DNA from 2 places in the Herminiimonas glaciei genome. Region 1 is predicted to be linked to the other one. Evidence: predicted binding sites of a transcription regulator. Region 1 holds the regulator's gene; the other holds the start of a gene.

What was found. The regulator NrdR, encoded in region 1, represses ribonucleotide reductase genes. The targets are predictions, from matches to a motif close to CACNANATNTNGTG.
Region 2: ACFQPC_RS15590 (ribonucleoside-diphosphate reductase subunit alpha) is a predicted target of NrdR. The motif match lies at 2,522-2,535, and genes of this name have one in related genera.

Annotation. Positions count from the first base shown of each region.
Region 1 covers NZ_JBHTBU010000001.1:360,451-368,484, forward strand. Annotated here, with positions in the region: gene ACFQPC_RS01685 (DUF6572 domain-containing protein) at 1-175, shown strand, start outside; gene ACFQPC_RS01690 (Bug family tripartite tricarboxylate transporter substrate binding protein) at 393-1,376, shown strand; gene ACFQPC_RS01695 (arsinothricin resistance N-acetyltransferase ArsN1 family B) at 1,560-2,081, shown strand; gene xth (exodeoxyribonuclease III) at 2,096-2,860, opposite strand; ZMP/ZTP riboswitch at 3,067-3,189, shown strand; gene glyA (serine hydroxymethyltransferase) at 3,340-4,584, shown strand; gene nrdR (transcriptional regulator NrdR) at 4,784-5,251, shown strand; gene ACFQPC_RS01715 (DUF1801 domain-containing protein) at 5,248-5,604, shown strand; gene ACFQPC_RS01720 (EamA family transporter) at 5,637-6,518, shown strand; gene pilV (type IV pilus modification protein PilV) at 6,676-7,170, shown strand; gene ACFQPC_RS01730 (PilW family protein) at 7,167-8,034, shown strand, end outside.
Region 2 covers NZ_JBHTBU010000002.1:976,999-985,032, reverse strand. Annotated here, with positions in the region: gene ACFQPC_RS15590 (ribonucleoside-diphosphate reductase subunit alpha) at 1-2,246, opposite strand, end outside; gene ampD (1,6-anhydro-N-acetylmuramyl-L-alanine amidase AmpD) at 2,652-3,287, opposite strand; gene ACFQPC_RS15580 (sigma-54-dependent transcriptional regulator) at 3,274-4,692, opposite strand; gene ACFQPC_RS15575 (sensor histidine kinase) at 4,722-6,422, opposite strand; gene ACFQPC_RS15570 (PP0621 family protein) at 6,426-6,665, opposite strand; gene ACFQPC_RS15565 (cytochrome C assembly family protein) at 6,662-7,471, opposite strand; gene ffh (signal recognition particle protein) at 7,816-8,034, shown strand, end outside.

The DNA.
Region 1 (8,034 bases):
GGCGGCGCAAGGGCTGGATTTTGCAATTGAGATACTCTGCATCTATGCACCCGGCATCACAGCGAATTTGTTTCTCGCGAGGGCAGAGAATATCGTCAATGAAGCGGGTTACCTGTTGCGCGTGGGGCCGCTGGGTTCCGACTATGCGGATGATGCCGTTTCAAATTCACTGTAAGTTTCGGGTAAGTATTTTCAGCGATAAAGAGCGGGATATTAGTCGCATATACACTGCGTAAAAATCGTTATGAGGATTCCGAATGAGGTATCCTTCCTTCCCTGGGCGCAATATCCGTCGCCTTTGCCCTTAGCGATTCCGGTTCTGTGTGCTTGTCGGTGTTTCGGCAAGATCGCAATCCCTGAAGCGTGATTTACTTTTCTATAAGGATTGAATGATGAGACAACTATCCCGCGGCAGCAAAATACTCCTGTGCGCATTTGCCGCAGCAGCGAGTTTTTCTGTTAACGCCCTGGCCCAAAGCTGGCCAAACTCGACGGTAACGGTCGTGGTGCCTTGGCCACCAGGCGGTCCATCTGACATCGCTGCACGTCCTGTTGCGAAACGCCTGACCGAAGACCTCGGCCATCCGTTCGTGATCGACAACCGTGGCGGTGGCGGCGGCAACATCGGTAGTGCAGCGGTGGCACGTGCGCCGGCAGACGGCAACACACTGTTGATTACCTCCAGCGCTCCGATTGTTATCAATCCTAGCCTGTACAAAAAAATGACCTTCGATCCGAGCAAGGATCTGGTGCCTATCACCAACCTGCTGCGCGTACCGCTGGTGCTGGTGGCTAACCCATCCGTACCTGCCAACAATTTGAAAGAATTGATGGCTTACATCAAGGCGCAAAAAGGCCAGTTCTCCTACGCTTCGGCTGGTTCGGGCACACCACAGCACATGACCGGTGAATTGTTCAAGAGCGTCACCAAGCTGGAAATGACGCACGTTCCTTACAAAGGTTCGGCTCCTGCCATTTCCGATTTGCTCGGTGGCCACGTTCCTGTGATGTTCGACAGCATGATCGCGATCATGCCGCACATTAAGAGCGGTAAGGTAAAAGCGATTGCAGTTTCCGGCGCACAACGTTCGCCGCAATTGCCTGACGTGCCAACCTTCGCTGAAGCAGGTTTGCCTGCTGTGGTTTCCTACGCATGGTACGGTTTCTTCGCACCAGCCGGCACACCAAAAGCAATCGTCAACAAGATCAATGCTGAAACCCAGAAGATCATGAAAGAGCCAGCATTCCAAAAAATCCTGGCAGATACCGGCTCTGATTACGTTGGCGACAGCCCTGAAAACTTCGCTGCCTTCGTAAAAGAAGAATCGGTTAAATGGGCGAAAGTCGTGAAAGAAAGCGGCGCAACCGTAGACTGATGATGGTCTGCAATCCGGCCTGAGCCGGATTGCATGACTGCCTTGCCGCCCTGTGATGGACGGCAAAAAATAAAAAGCCTCGTCCGATGACGGGGCTTTTTTTATGGACTCTGCCTGCGTGCATTGAAGCTTGTTGCCGCTACTTTGGTTACACTACAAATATCTTATTTTCCGAAGCCCACCATGCCTGAAGCCATACGCCTGGCGACCGTCAACGATGCCGCAGCCATCTGTCATATCTATAACCATTACGTGCTTAATACCGTCATCAGTTTTGAGATGGAAGCGGTCAGTGCGGATGAAATGGCCTTGCGTATAGAAGAAACGCTGCAGCAATTTCCTTGGCTGGTATATGAAGAGGATGGACGTATCCTCGGTTATGCCTACGCCAGCAAATGGAAGGTGAGGAAGGCCTATCAACACTCGGTCGAAGGTTCGGTCTACCTGGGACAGGATAGCGGCGGCAAAGGCCTGGGCACGCTCTTATACAAAGCACTGATTGCCGAACTGGCCAAGCAGTCGGTGCATGCGGTATTGGGTGGCATTGTCTTGCCCAATCCGGGTAGCGTGGCGCTGCATGAAAAACTGGGCTTTGTAAAAGTGGCGCACTTGCCGCAGATAGGCAAAAAGTTTGATCAGTGGCTGGATGTCGGTTACTGGCAACTCATACTCCAGGCAGACGAGACTTTAACTCCATCTGCCTGAAGCGGTAGTGATCCTTAGTCCAGCGTTGCAATCACCGGGGTGTGGTCGGATGGTTGTTCCCATTTGCGCGGTACCTTGTCGATCACGCAGGCGGTGCAGCGTTTGGCCAGGGACGGCGACAACAGGATGTGATCAATGCGCAAGCCGCGATTGAGGCGGAAGCCCATCTGGCGGTAATCCCACCAGCTATAAAGTTTTTCCGGTTGCTCGAACATGCGGAAAGCATCGGTGAAGCCCATTTCCTGCATGCGCACGAAAGCGGCACGCTCCGGTTCCGATACCAGCACCTGGCCTTGCCATGCGACCGGATCATGCACATCGCGGTCTTCCGGGGCGATGTTGTAGTCGCCGAGCAGCGCGACGTTTTCATGCTGCTTCAATTCATGCGCGAGCAATTCATGCAAGCCTGCCAGCCAACGCAATTTGTATTGGTATTTATCCGATTCCAATGACTGCCCATTCGGGATATAAGCGCAGATGATGCGCACGCCCTGGATCGTGCCGATGATGATGCGTTGATGTTCATCGTCAAACAGTGGATTGTTTTTCACCACATCATCAATCGGGTGGCGCGACAGGATGGCGACGCCGTTATAGGTTTTTTGCCCGGTGTACACGACGTGGTAACCGGCGGCTTCAATTTCCGCCAGTGGGAATTTTTCATCGACGGTTTTGGTTTCCTGCAGGCACAGCACATCGACCGGATTGTCTGTCAGCCATTGCAAGACTTGCGGCAGGCGGACTTTGAGTGAGTTGACGTTCCAGGTGGCGATTTTCATATTGTGCGGCAATCCATTCGTGATGCGGGTGGGTGGCATGGCTGGGGAAGAGGGACATTCCTTCCTGCCAGACTTTGCGGATGCAGAATTGTATCAGTGCCGTCATGGGTGGCGGGGAGGGCCTGGATATTGTCATTTGTTTATCGTCTGTGAACAAGTGTGCTGCTTGCCGAAAACAGGCGCTTGTCGTAGAATCCTTGCACCATTTCGTCTCACGTGACTGGCGAATCCGACTGGTTTTCCTGCTGTTTATAGGTAAATTACGTCGTAAGGTGGGCTTACCCACCGTGAAGCGTGAGATTTCATTGCCGTGCGCCTGGGTAGCCCGAATGGAGAGTACGACTGAGGCTGCCTGTCAATTCCGTTTCCGGCCTCCTCATTCGATCCCAGGTAGTGTTGTATTGGCAAGTCGTGACTTTGTCGCGGTTTGTGTTCGATATTAGCTTCCTGCCCATTTTTTTGAACGATTGGAGTGATTCATGTTTTCAAAAGACCAGACCCTCGCAAAAACAGACGCAGAACTGTGGTCGGCCATCCAGAAGGAAAATACCCGTCAGCAAGAGCACATCGAGCTGATCGCATCCGAGAACTACACGTCGCCGGCGGTAATGGAAGCGCAAGGCACGCAACTGACCAATAAATACGCCGAAGGTTATCCGGGCAAGCGTTACTACGGTGGTTGCGAATATGTAGATATCGTCGAGCAACTGGCGATCGACCGCCTCAAGCAGCTGTACGGCGCCGATGCGGCCAACGTACAACCTAACTCCGGTTCGCAAGCCAACCAGGGCGTGTTTCTGGCAGTCCTGAAACCAGGCGACACTATCATGGGTATGTCGCTGGCCGAAGGCGGTCACCTGACGCACGGCATGGCATTGAATATGTCGGGCAAATGGTTCAACGTTGTTTCCTACGGCCTGAACGACAAGGAAGAAATCGATTACGACGCGATGGAACGCCTGGCACGTGAACACAAGCCGAAGCTGATCATCGCCGGTGCATCCGCTTACGCATTGCGCATCGACTTCGAACGCTTCGCCAAAATCGCCAAGGAAATCGGCGCTTACTTCATGGTCGACATGGCGCACTACGCCGGTTTGATCGCAGCAGGCGAATACCCGAATCCGGTGCCATTCGCAGACTTCGTTACTTCGACTACGCATAAATCGTTGCGCGGTCCACGTGGCGGCTTCATCCTGATGAAAGCCGAACACGAAAAAATCATCAACTCGGCGATCTTCCCGGGCTTGCAAGGCGGTCCTTTGATGCACGTGATTGCCGGTAAAGCGGTGGCGTTCAAGGAAGCACTGGCACCTGAGTTCAAAACCTACCAGCAACAAGTCGTGAAAAACGCCGACGCATTGGCGAAGGCATTGATCGCACGTGGTTTGCGTATCGTTTCCAACCGTACCGAATCGCATGTGATGCTGGTTGATTTGCGCGCGAAGAAGATTACCGGTAAAGACGCAGAAAACCTGCTCGGTTCCGCGCACATTACCTGCAACAAGAATGCGATCCCTAACGATCCGGAAAAACCATTCGTCACCTCGGGCATCCGTCTCGGCAGCCCGGCCATGACGACCCGTGGTTTCAAGGAAGCGGAAGCGACCAAAGTCGGTAACCTGATCGCCGATGTATTGGAAAATCCTAACGATGCCGCGACCATCGAACGCGTCAAGGCTGAAGTGAAAAAGCTGACGGATGCATTCCCGGTCTACGGTTGAGTATTTTGATTTAAAGTTTGTGTAGTGGTACAGCGCCCTTCGGCAGCATGAAGGGCGCTACAAAATGGCCTTGTCGGGATAATTGTTCCGGACAAGGCCATTTTGGGATGTTGGCTTAAGTAGTATAGCTATTTGTCCGGCATAATTTGCCGACGAACAATTTTTGCTGACGTAATGACCTTGAAGGCCAGGCACCGCGATGAAATGTCCTTTTTGCCAGCACGACGATACCCAGGTCCTCGACACACGTGTCTCCGAGGAAGGCGATAGCATTCGCCGGCGCCGCCGTTGCACCAGCTGCGACAAGCGCTTCACGACCTACGAACGCATCGAACTGACGATGCCGGTGGTGGTAAAGAAGAATGGCAGCCGTACCGATTTTGATCCAAAGAAATTGCAGGGCAGCTTGCAACTGGCCTTGCGCAAGCGTCCGGTTTCCGCAGAAGCGGTCGATGCCGCCATCCATCGTATAGAACAAAAGCTGCTGTCCAGCGGCGAGCGCGAAGTCATCTCCGGCCAGATCGGTGAACTGGTCATGCGTGAATTGCAGCGCCTCGACAAGATTGCCTATATCCGCTTCGCTTCGGTTTACAAGAGCTTTGAAGACGTCGCCGAATTCCAGGATGCAATTGCCGAAGTAGGGCGCGAGCGCAAACCGGCGAAATGACGGACGCAAGGGTCGAACAGCTGCTCAATGATATTCGCCTGGTTAATCCCGAGCGTCATGAACTGGTAGCGGCAGCACGGCGCGTCATCTATACAGAAGTGAAACAGGCTTCCGAACGTGTGATGTACGGCGGCTTCATGTTTGCCGCGCCGAAAGACTTTTGCGGCGTATTTGCCTACGCCGAACACATCTCAATTGAATTCGGCCGCGGTTGTGATTTGCATGATGAGTGGCAGGTCCTTGAAGGCAAGGGCAAGCTGCGCCGTCATATCAAGATACACAGCCTGGCTGAGATCAAGAGCAAACATCTCGCGGCTTACATCAAACAGGCTTTTGAAAATGTGAATGCCTGATCGCCAGGCTTAGTCATTGCAGCAAATTTCCCATGTCTTTTTCCGCCCTCGCTCTACTCATCACTGCCGGTTTTATCCATGCCGGCTGGAATATTGTCGCCAAGCGTGCCGGTGGTGATGCGCGCTTTGCCTTATTCACCAGTCTCTTCCTTGCCCTGGTCTGGACCCCGCTTGGCGTAAGCCTGGCATGGAATGTAGTGCCGGGTTGGGGCTGGGACGAATGGATAGTGATCCTTGTCAGCGGTATCCTGCATGTCATTTATTACGTGGTGTTGCTACGCGGGTATCGCAAGGCAGACTTGACGGTTGTTTACCCACTGGCACGCGGTTCAGGTCCTTTGCTGTCATCGATGGCGGCACTGATGTTGCTGGGGGAGCATATATCGACACTCGGCATCGCGGGTATAGCTGGGGTTGTGCTGGGGGTATTCCTGATTGCCGGTGGTCCCAAACTTTTCCTTGCGGCCAGGGATCCGGTACAACGTAAACGGGTGCATGTCGGCATCTTCTACGGCTTGCTGACGGGGGCCTTCATTGCCAGTTATACCGTGGTGGATGGCTATGCGGTCAAGTTCATGCTGATGTCGCCGATCCTGATCGATTACATGGGGAATTTTATTCGTATCGTCATACTGGCTCCGACTTATTTTCAGGATCGCGCGACGGCAGCCAGCTTGTGGAAGAAGCAGTGGAAGTATGCATTGATCGTCGGTGCCATCAGTCCCGTATCCTATGTACTCGTGCTGTACGCGGTGAAGCTGGCTCCCTTGTCGCATGTGGCGCCAGCGCGTGAAGTATCCATGCTCTTTGCTGCCATTATCGGCGGTCACCTGTTGAAAGAAGGTGATCGCATTCAAAGGCTGATAGGCGCCATCTTTATTGCAGTCGGCGTGATCGCGCTGGCGATAGGCTGATTCCTTTTAAAACATTCCAGATTAAAAACGATTCCCCTGCTTTCGGGATGAATCCGGCCGCCTGAACGCTGTAATTCCCATATTGATGGGATACGAAGAAACCCATCGCCTTCACAGAATATCCGCTCGCATTCGAACGTTTCGACGGAGGGAAGGCATGACGACTTCTGCAGAAAACGGATTTTCATTGATGGAAGTCCTGGTTTCCATATTCGTACTGGCAGTTGGCGTAGTCGGTGCCGTCGGTATGCAATTGACTGCATTGCGCACGTCACAGCACTCCGCTTTGCAGACCAAGGCTTTGCACCTGGCTGTTGAAATGGCCGATGCGATGTCGGCGCATAGCGCAGCGACGCAAAGCAATCCTTACCTTGGCATTGATTATCCAGCGTCTGTTACCCATGTCGGTGAACCGGCCGGTTTCGACATCCAGTATTTTCTGCACCGCGTCGCGCAGGATTTTCCTGATGCGCGTCTTCGCATTTGCCGGGATGCACAGCCATGGGATAGCGCGCGGCGGCAGTACCGCTGGGATTGCATGCATGCTCCGAATGCCGCCATCGCAATCAAGATAGCGTGGGCGGGGAAAGAAGCAGATGCCGTGGCCCCTGCTCCTGTAGTCGTGCTGATGCTGGCATTGGGATCGACATGAAATCCGCCACCTGCCGGGAATACGAAACAGGTTTGACGATGATTGAACTCATGATCGCGCTGAGCCTGGGTTTGTTTGTCATCCTGAGTGCTACCGGTTTGCTCTTATCTGGGAAAGCCGCTTATCTGGCGCAGGATCAAAACGCACAGGTGCAGGAGACCGGGCCTTATGCGATTGAAATGTTGTCGCGCTCCATTCGCCAGGCCGGCTATGAAAACCGGGATGGCGACGGTACTCCGATCCGTCGCACGGCGGACTTCAGCCCCGACATCATGGGCATGGATGCGCGCAGCCTGAAACGGACTGGTCCGGCATTGGCGGAGGCGGCATCTTCGGCTACCGTGCATGGCAGCGATGTGTTGGCCCTGCGTTTCTTTGGTGATGGTGAAGTGATCGTCAATTGTGCCGGCTTGATTGTGCCTGCGCCCGCTTCGCAGCAACATGCGGATGAAGCACGCGGCTGGAGTATTTTCTATGTGGCGCGGGACAGTGGCGGTGAACCCGAATTGCGCTGCAAATATCGCTCGCAGAAGGGATGGAGCGCTGATGCGATTGCCCGTGGTGTTGAATCGTTCCAGGTTTTGTATGGTGTAGATGTTGATGGCGACGGGCTCGCAGATCGCTTTATCAATGCCAATGATCTCGATGCCCTCGATGATGCCATGCCGCTGACAGGTGAAAATGCGCTAGCCCGTGCAGCCGATAAAAATCGCAGGACATATTGGAAAAGGATACGTTCCATCAGGGTATCGCTGTTGATACGCAGCGAACAGACAGCCCGGACAGATGTGCCACGCGAGGTCCATTATTTATTCGGCAGGGCCTATGGGCGCTCCGATGATAAAGGTACGCGCATCGACGAGA
Region 2 (8,034 bases), on a different contig from region 1:
CAGTCCAGGGTTTCTGTCAGGTCGGCTTCCAGGTAACCGCCGCGCTCTTCCTGCAGCAGTTTCAGCGAATCTTGCGGCAGGATGCCACGATCCCACAAGGAACCACGGTAAGAGCTGTAACGACCACGTTCTTCAGCCAGTTCGGTCGAAGCATAGTAAGCGTAGTAGCAGACGGCTTCCATCGAACGATCGGCAAACTGTACCGCTTCATCCGAAGCGTAAGGAATGCGCATCATGTGGAGGCAATCCTGGAAACCCATGATGCCGAGGCCGACCGGACGGTGGCGCAGGTTGGAATCACGTGCTTTTTTGACTGCGTAGTAGTTGATGTCGATCACGTTATCCAGCATGCGCATCGCGGTACGTACCGTTTTTTGCAGCTTGACGTGATCCAGCTGGCCGTCTTTCATATGGGCCGGCATATTGACCGAACCCAGGTTGCAGACTGCGATTTCCGAATCGTTGGTGTTCAGTGTGATCTCGGTGCACAGGTTCGAGCTGTGAACCACGCCCACGTGTTGCTGTGGCGAACGGATGTTGCAAGGATCCTTGAATGTGATCCATGGATGGCCGGTTTCGAACAGCATCGACAGCATTTTGCGCCACAGGTCCAGTGCCTGGACTTTCTTGAACAGCTTCAATTCACCGCGTGCTGCCTTGGCTTCGTAACCGGTGTAAGCCGCTTCGAACGCTTTGCCGACTTTGTCGTGCAGGTCTGGTGCATCGGATGGCGAGAACAGGGTCCATTCGCCTTTTTCCATGACGCGCTTCATGAACAGGTCAGGGATCCAGTTAGCGGTATTCATGTCATGCGTACGACGGCGGTCATCGCCGGTGTTTTTACGCAGGTCGAGGAATTCCTCGATATCCATGTGCCAGGTTTCCAGATAAGCGCAGACTGCGCCCTTGCGTTTGCCGCCCTGGTTAACCGCCACAGCGGTGTCGTTAACTACTTTCAGGAAAGGAACCACGCCTTGCGAACGGCCGTTGGTGCCTTTGATATGTGCGCCCAGCGAACGAACCGGGGTCCAGTCATTGCCCAGGCCGCCGGCGTATTTCGCCAGCAATGCGTTTTCCTTGATCGCTTCGTAGATACCATCGAGGTCATCCGCCACCGTGGTCAGGTAGCACGACGACAGCTGTGAACGCTGGGTGCCGGAATTGAACAGGGTTGGAGTCGAGCTCATGAAGTCGAAGCTGGACAGCAGGTTGTAAAACTCGATGGCGCGTTCTTCGCGGTTGATTTCGTTCAGTGCCAGGCCCATCGCTACGCGCATATAGAAGGCTTGCGGCATTTCGATACGGGTATCACGGATGTGCAGGAAGTAACGGTCATACAGGGTTTGCAGGCCGAGGTAACCGAATTGCAGGTCGCGCTCAGGAACCAGTGCATCGCCCAGTTTTTTCAGGTCGAACTGGCCCAGTTTGGCATCCAGCAATTCTGCTTCGATACCTTTTTTGATGAATTTCGGGAAGTATTCCAGGTACTGCTCAGGGGCATCGGCTTGCGCCACTTCCTGGCCAAATACTTCTTTACGAATTGTGTGCATCAGCAAACGCGCGGTGACCGTGCTGTAAGCAGGGTCTTTTTCCATCAGCGCGCGCGCTGCCAGGATGGCCGACTTGTGCAATTCTTCAACCGGTACACCGTCGTACAGGTTTTTAACTGTTTCATGCAGGATGGCTTCGGCATCAACGTGTTTTTCCAGGCCGATGCATGCGGCGCTGATCAAGTCACGGACTTGGTTCATATCCAGCGGACGACGCTGACCGTCTTCCGTTACGTGCAATTGATTGCTTTCAGCGACTGGCTTGGCGGCTTGCTGCTGCGCACGCTCTTCCATCCGCTTGGCGCGATACAACACGTAAGCACGCGCCACATCGTGTTCGCCGGAACGCATCAAAGCCAATTCAACCTGATCCTGGATATCTTCAATATGGAAGGTGCCACCGGCCGGCTGGCGACGCACCAGGGCGTTGACGACATTCGAAGTCAGTTGCTCAACCAGTTCACGCACGCGTGCCGATGCTGCGCCCTGGCCGCCGTTAACAGCCAAAAACGCTTTAGTCACAGCGATGGAAATCTTCGATGGCTCGAAACCAACTACCGCGCCATTACGACGAATAATGCGATGTTCGCCCAGACCAACGGTCTGTGTATTGGAGGTCGACGGTGCAACCGCGAGGGACGCGATGTTGCCAATTTCTGTCGGTGACTTGGCTGAAATTTCTTGCGTAGAGAGCATTACGACTCCTTCAATAGGGATTGCTGGCAATATTGCCGTACTTTTTTTAAGAGAGAAAACCGGCTACCGCCGGTTTCACGAAATTGTTTTTCCTGGATGACAGCCGCGGAACCAAACCAAAGCCGCAGCCAAGAACGCAGAGATCTACGTTGAACGCCCATGCCGACATTGTTTTACTTATATATGGCATCTGCCCAGAGCCCTTACTTCATATGAATTAACAAATTGCTTGAAGGTGCATCTACCTGAACAAACTTAAGGCGGGACCGAAAACTCACTACATCTAGTGCGAAAATCACGATCTGCACTAATTCTAGTGCGTGAAACTCGAGGATGCAATCAATTTTTCAGCAGTTTCAGATATATTTTTTTATAAGAATATATGGGATTGCATAGCTGCATTTTTTACATTAAGCGGAAAGCCAAATCTGGTGCGGCCTCGCCTATATTTGCCTGTTTTTGCTGCACACGATAGCGCGCCTGATATTCGGCCCAATCGAAAAATGGACCCGGATCCGTTTTGCGGCCGGGTGCAATATCTTCGTGCCCGGTTACATGCATCAGCGGATAAGCTGCTTTCAGCGCCACCGTCAAAGCCGCCAGTGCGGTGTACTGTGCATCCGCAAAAGCGTCAAAATCGGTACCTTCCAGTTCAATGCCGATCGAAAAATCATTGCAACGCTCTTGTCCGCAAAAGGACGAAACGCCGGCATGCCAGGCCCGGTCATGGGCCGAGACGAACTGCAGCACCGTACCATCGCGCCGGATCAGGAAATGCGCAGAAACGCGCAAAGGCCGCAACTGATCAAAATACGGGTCGGCATCATAATCCAATTTGTTCAGGAACAGGTCAGCAATATACGGACCACCAAACTGCGATGGTGGCAAACTGATGTTATGTATCACCAGTAAGGCAATTTCTGTTCCTTCTGCCCGTGCGTCAAAATTGGGCGAAGGCACATGCTGCGCACCGACGGCCCATCCAGCGGCGTCGATTTGAAACTGTGACGATGGTTGGCCCAAAGCCTTATTCCGGTGCATTGATGTCCAGCCGCTGCATCCGATAACGCAGCTGGCGGAAGCTGATGCCGAGTAATTCGGCAGCCTGGGTCCGATTGAACTGGGTTTTGCTCAAGGCGCGGCGGATGATTTCGCGCTCCACATCATCCAGGTGGTCGGGCAGCGAACCGGGTAAATCATTAATCGCTGCCAACGGCTTGGCATCCGCTGCGGCGACGGGTGGTTCGGAGATTGCCGTCGATTCAGCTGTTTCTGCCACAGCAACGACTTTCGGCGTATGCGCAGCTTTCAATACCAGGTCCGTCACCTCGATCACGCCATCATTGGCAAAGGCCAGCGCGCGCTCCAGTATATTTTCCAGTTCGCGCACATTGCCGGGGAAGGAATAAGCAAGCAAAGCTTCCAGCGCCGTCGGCGTCAATTTCGCCTGCCCGGCATCCAGGCGGGTCAGGATCGCCCTGCCCAACAAGGCAACATCATCGAGGCGCTCGCGCAAAGGCGGCAGATTCAACTCGATCACATTCAGGCGGTAATACAAATCCTGGCGGAAGGTGCCGCGCCCAACGCAATCGTGCAGGTTTTGATGCGTCGCACTAATAATACGGACATCGACCGGTTCTTCCGCCGTCGCCCCCACTTTACGCACCCGGCGCTCCTGGATCGCGCGCAGCAGTTTGACCTGCATTGCCAGCGGCAGGTCCGCCACCTCGTCCAGCAGCAGGGTGCCACCATTGGCAGCCTGGAAGAATCCATCACGGTCATCCACCGCACCGGTAAACGCACCTTTACGGTAACCAAAGAATTCGGCTTCCATCAGCGCTTCCGGAATTGCGCCGCAATTGACGGCTACAAATGGTTTGTCGCTGCGCGCGCTCTGTGCATGGATATCACGGGCGGCCAATTCCTTGCCGCTGCCCGATTCACCGCTGATGGCGACCGGAGCCATGCTGCGCGCCAGGCGGGCAATTTGCGCACGCAAGGCCAGCATCGCTTCCGATTGCCCCATCAGGCGCAAGGCCGGCGGCACCGCCACTTTGGTACTCGGCTGCTCATCAGCCTGGCTGATGCGCAAAGCGGAACGCACCATGACACGTAACTGTTCCAGCCCTACCGGCTTCGACAAATAATCGAAGGCACCGGCTTTCAGGGCAACCACCGCATTGTCGGCACTGCCAAAAGCGGTAATCACGGCCACCGGGGTATTTTTGTATTGCGAGGTAATTTCCTGCACCAACTCTATGCCCAAGCCGTCCGGCAAACGCATATCGGTCAGTACCAATGCATATTCATGTTGTTTCAGATAATCGCGGGCGACTGCCAGATTCTGCGCACTGTCGATATCTAGGCCCATTTTGACGAGTGTAATTTCCAGCAACTCGCGCAGGTCCGCCTCATCATCGACGATAAGAATACGAGGAGAAGTCATGATGCGCAGCTTGTACGGTTGGAGGACATTTAAACAGCTTCGTTAGTGGCAAAAGTAATCACAAAGCGGCCGGATGGCGAACCGTGTTCATCATCCTTCCGGTATTCATAGTTCAGCATCGCGCCATTATTCAGGCACAGCTCGCGCGCCAGGTACAGGCCGAGGCCGGTACCCTTGTTCGACGTCGTATAAAACGGTTCAAACAAATGGGCCCGTACCGCCGAGCTAATCTGCACCCCGTCGTCCTGCACGTGCAATTCCAGCCGATGCCCGGGCATCGCCACTATATATACACGTATGCTGGCGGGGGCTCCACTGGCGTAGCGTAACGCATTTGTCAGCAAGTTCAAGACGATTTCGCGCAAATGCAACGGATCGAAACGGACTTTATATGGCTTCATATCCGCCACCGCGATCATGCCATCCTTGATCTCATGTATTTCACTTAATTCGCTCAGGAGATCATCGAACAGCAGGCTGAGGCACAGCGGTTCATGGTACTGGTGCGCCTTGCGCGACAACTTCAGGATGTCTTCGATCATCCGGTTCAGGCGCGCCACATTGTCACTGATGATGGCAAGCAGGCGCTGCTGGCCGGCGCTGAGCTCATCTTCTTTTAATAGCGAGGTCGCATGACCGATCGCCGACAGGGGATTGCGCACCTCGTGCGCAATGCTGGCAGTGAGCCGGCCCATCGATGCCAGCTTCAGTTGTTGTGCCTGGTTTTCAATTTCAGTCACATCCTGCAGGAAAATCACGACCCGGTCTTCCAGTACGCCATCGGCATCGACCCGCGCAAAGCGCAGTTTTAAATGCGTCATCAATTCGCGCCGACCGCCCATGATCGTGCTGCCACCCTGTAATGTATTTTCTTCGGTGTGTTTGATAAAAACAAAAGTCGGCGTTTGTTGCTGTGTATGTGGCTGGGTCGGTACGCGCAAACCGGAACGTGCGCCCCATGCGGAATACGCCGCAGCTATCGGCGCCAGCCACACCATATCGGATAACTTGCCGTAATCGCCTTCATGCGGGAACGACAGGCCCAGCATCCGGGCCGCCGCCGGATTACTCGTGAGGACACGTCCTTTGCGATCTACCACCAGGATGCCGTCTTCCATATCCGCAATGACCAGGCGATTAATTGCCTGCTGCACATGCAGGGCACGACCGCGGCCGCGCGCCAGCGTTTCCTGTTTGATCAGGCGGGCCGCAAGCCGGTTGATTGCAAAGATAATGATGAAGAACGCCGCGCAATACAAACCCACTTGTGACGATGAAATATCGGCATTTTCATTCAGCAGCTGGTAACCGTTTTCCGCCAGCAGTAACAGCGTCACGGCGGACACGAAGAATAGCGCCAGCACCAGCGGCGCCAGGATGGCACCACCGGCCAGCGGGAACAGGTAGAGGATGGCAAGGCCGCTCTTGATACCGCCCGCCGTCAGGTACAGCAGGGTGATACCGGCAATATCGACAGCTACCTGGACCACTACCTGCAACAGGAAGCGCCGCCGCCAATATAAGGACAAGACGACGAACAACAGCGCCAGCACCAGATAAACGATGCAGGCACTCCAGAAATTATCCTTGTGCTGCCACAACTTGGTGGCGCCCATGCCGAAGTAAGCGAGCAAGACGCCGGCTATCAGCGTGCGGGTCAGGGCAAAAGCCTGCAAGGTCCGCCAGAAGGTATCGCGTGTATCCGCCAACACCGGTTTGGTTTGCGTCATGTATCAGTGCGCCACGTGCTGACGGCGATGTTCATCGCTGCAAAATACCCGATCGGAACCATCCCGCACCGCCTCGGATGCGGGGAAATGTGTACCGCAATGGGCGCAACTCAGCATCGCTTCAATCTCACGCGTGGACGCTGCTGAAGCCTTGGCTTTTGGTGCTTCGGCCTTATTCGCTTTCTTGCTGCGCAGCATCCAGATCACTGCGACGATCACACCAGCCCACAACAAGAACTTCATGCAAGGCTCCGGTGCAAGATCACTTCAAACACGAAGCGGCTGCCGACATAGGCCAGGAACAAGGTGGTGAAACCGGTCAGGGTAAAACTGAGCGCCGTCTTGCCGCGCCAGCCGCGCCATCTGCGCCCTGCCAGCAAGACACCGAACAGGATCCACGACAGCATGGTGAAGATGGTTTTATGTTCCCACTTGAAGGCCTTGCCAAATAACTCTTCGGAAAACACGACACCCGACAACACGGTCAGGGTCAACAGGAAGAAACCGATACCGATCAGGCGGAACAGCAATTTTTCCATCGTCAGCAGGGCCGGCAATCTGTCGATCGCCAACGCAAACCAGCCGGTCTTTTGTACGCTCAGGCGGGTATGCAGCTTGGATTCCTGCAAGGCCATCAGGACCGCGTGGAAAGCGGCAATCGTCAAAGTGCTGTAGGCCAGCATCGCAATCGCGATATGCCAGGGGAACAAGGCGGACTTGCCATCGAGCGGAATCATACTGCCGGGGAATACGGTCGGCAGCAATACCCCGACTGCGGCACAGGGCAAGACCAGGATGCGCAAACCATCAAGGCTGAAATTTCGGTTTTCCAGCCAGTAAACCGCGACCGAAATCCATAAGGCGCCGGACAACATGATGGCAAACCCCATGCGCAAGGCGCCATGGCCAATGACATCGACCCATAGCGCAGCGCCGTGCAACAGCCAGCCGATCAGGGTGCCGGTTGAAATTGCCGTGCGTTGCTTAGCCGGCAAGAATGCGCAAGCTGCGTAAAACAATGCAGCCAAGACAAAGAAGTATGTGTACATCGCTTAAGTTTACACCATGTAAGGCCTGCGCCCGGTCGCTACCAGCGGCAGGCCGCCGCTTTTGCAGGATCGTCGGCAGCACCTTTGTGTCTGCGGCGAAATTGCTCCCGTGACATTACCATTAGCCGGGCCAAAACGCTTATACAAGATGCATTTGCACGATAAAAATTTGCCCGGCTGCGGCGGCGCACACTATATAGATAGCAACGCTGCAACTATCTCAGCCATCCCGGCGCATCCGGCGGTGCATCGGTTAAAATGAGGCTAGTCGCCGCAGCAGGCCGAAGTTTGTTTTCGCCGCTGTCGCCTGTTGCATCACCTTTGACTCATACCAGCCACTATCCATGCTCGACAATCTTACCCAACGCTTAGCCAAAGCCGTCAAAACCATGCGCGGAGAAGCGCGCCTGACGGAAACCAATACTGCAGAAATGCTGCGCGAAGTCCGTCTGGCCCTGCTCGAGGCCGACGTTGCCCTGCCCGCCGTGCGCGAATTCATCAGCCGCGTCAAGGAAAAAGCGATGGGCGAAGATGTCGTCGGCTCGCTGACGCCGGGCCAGGCA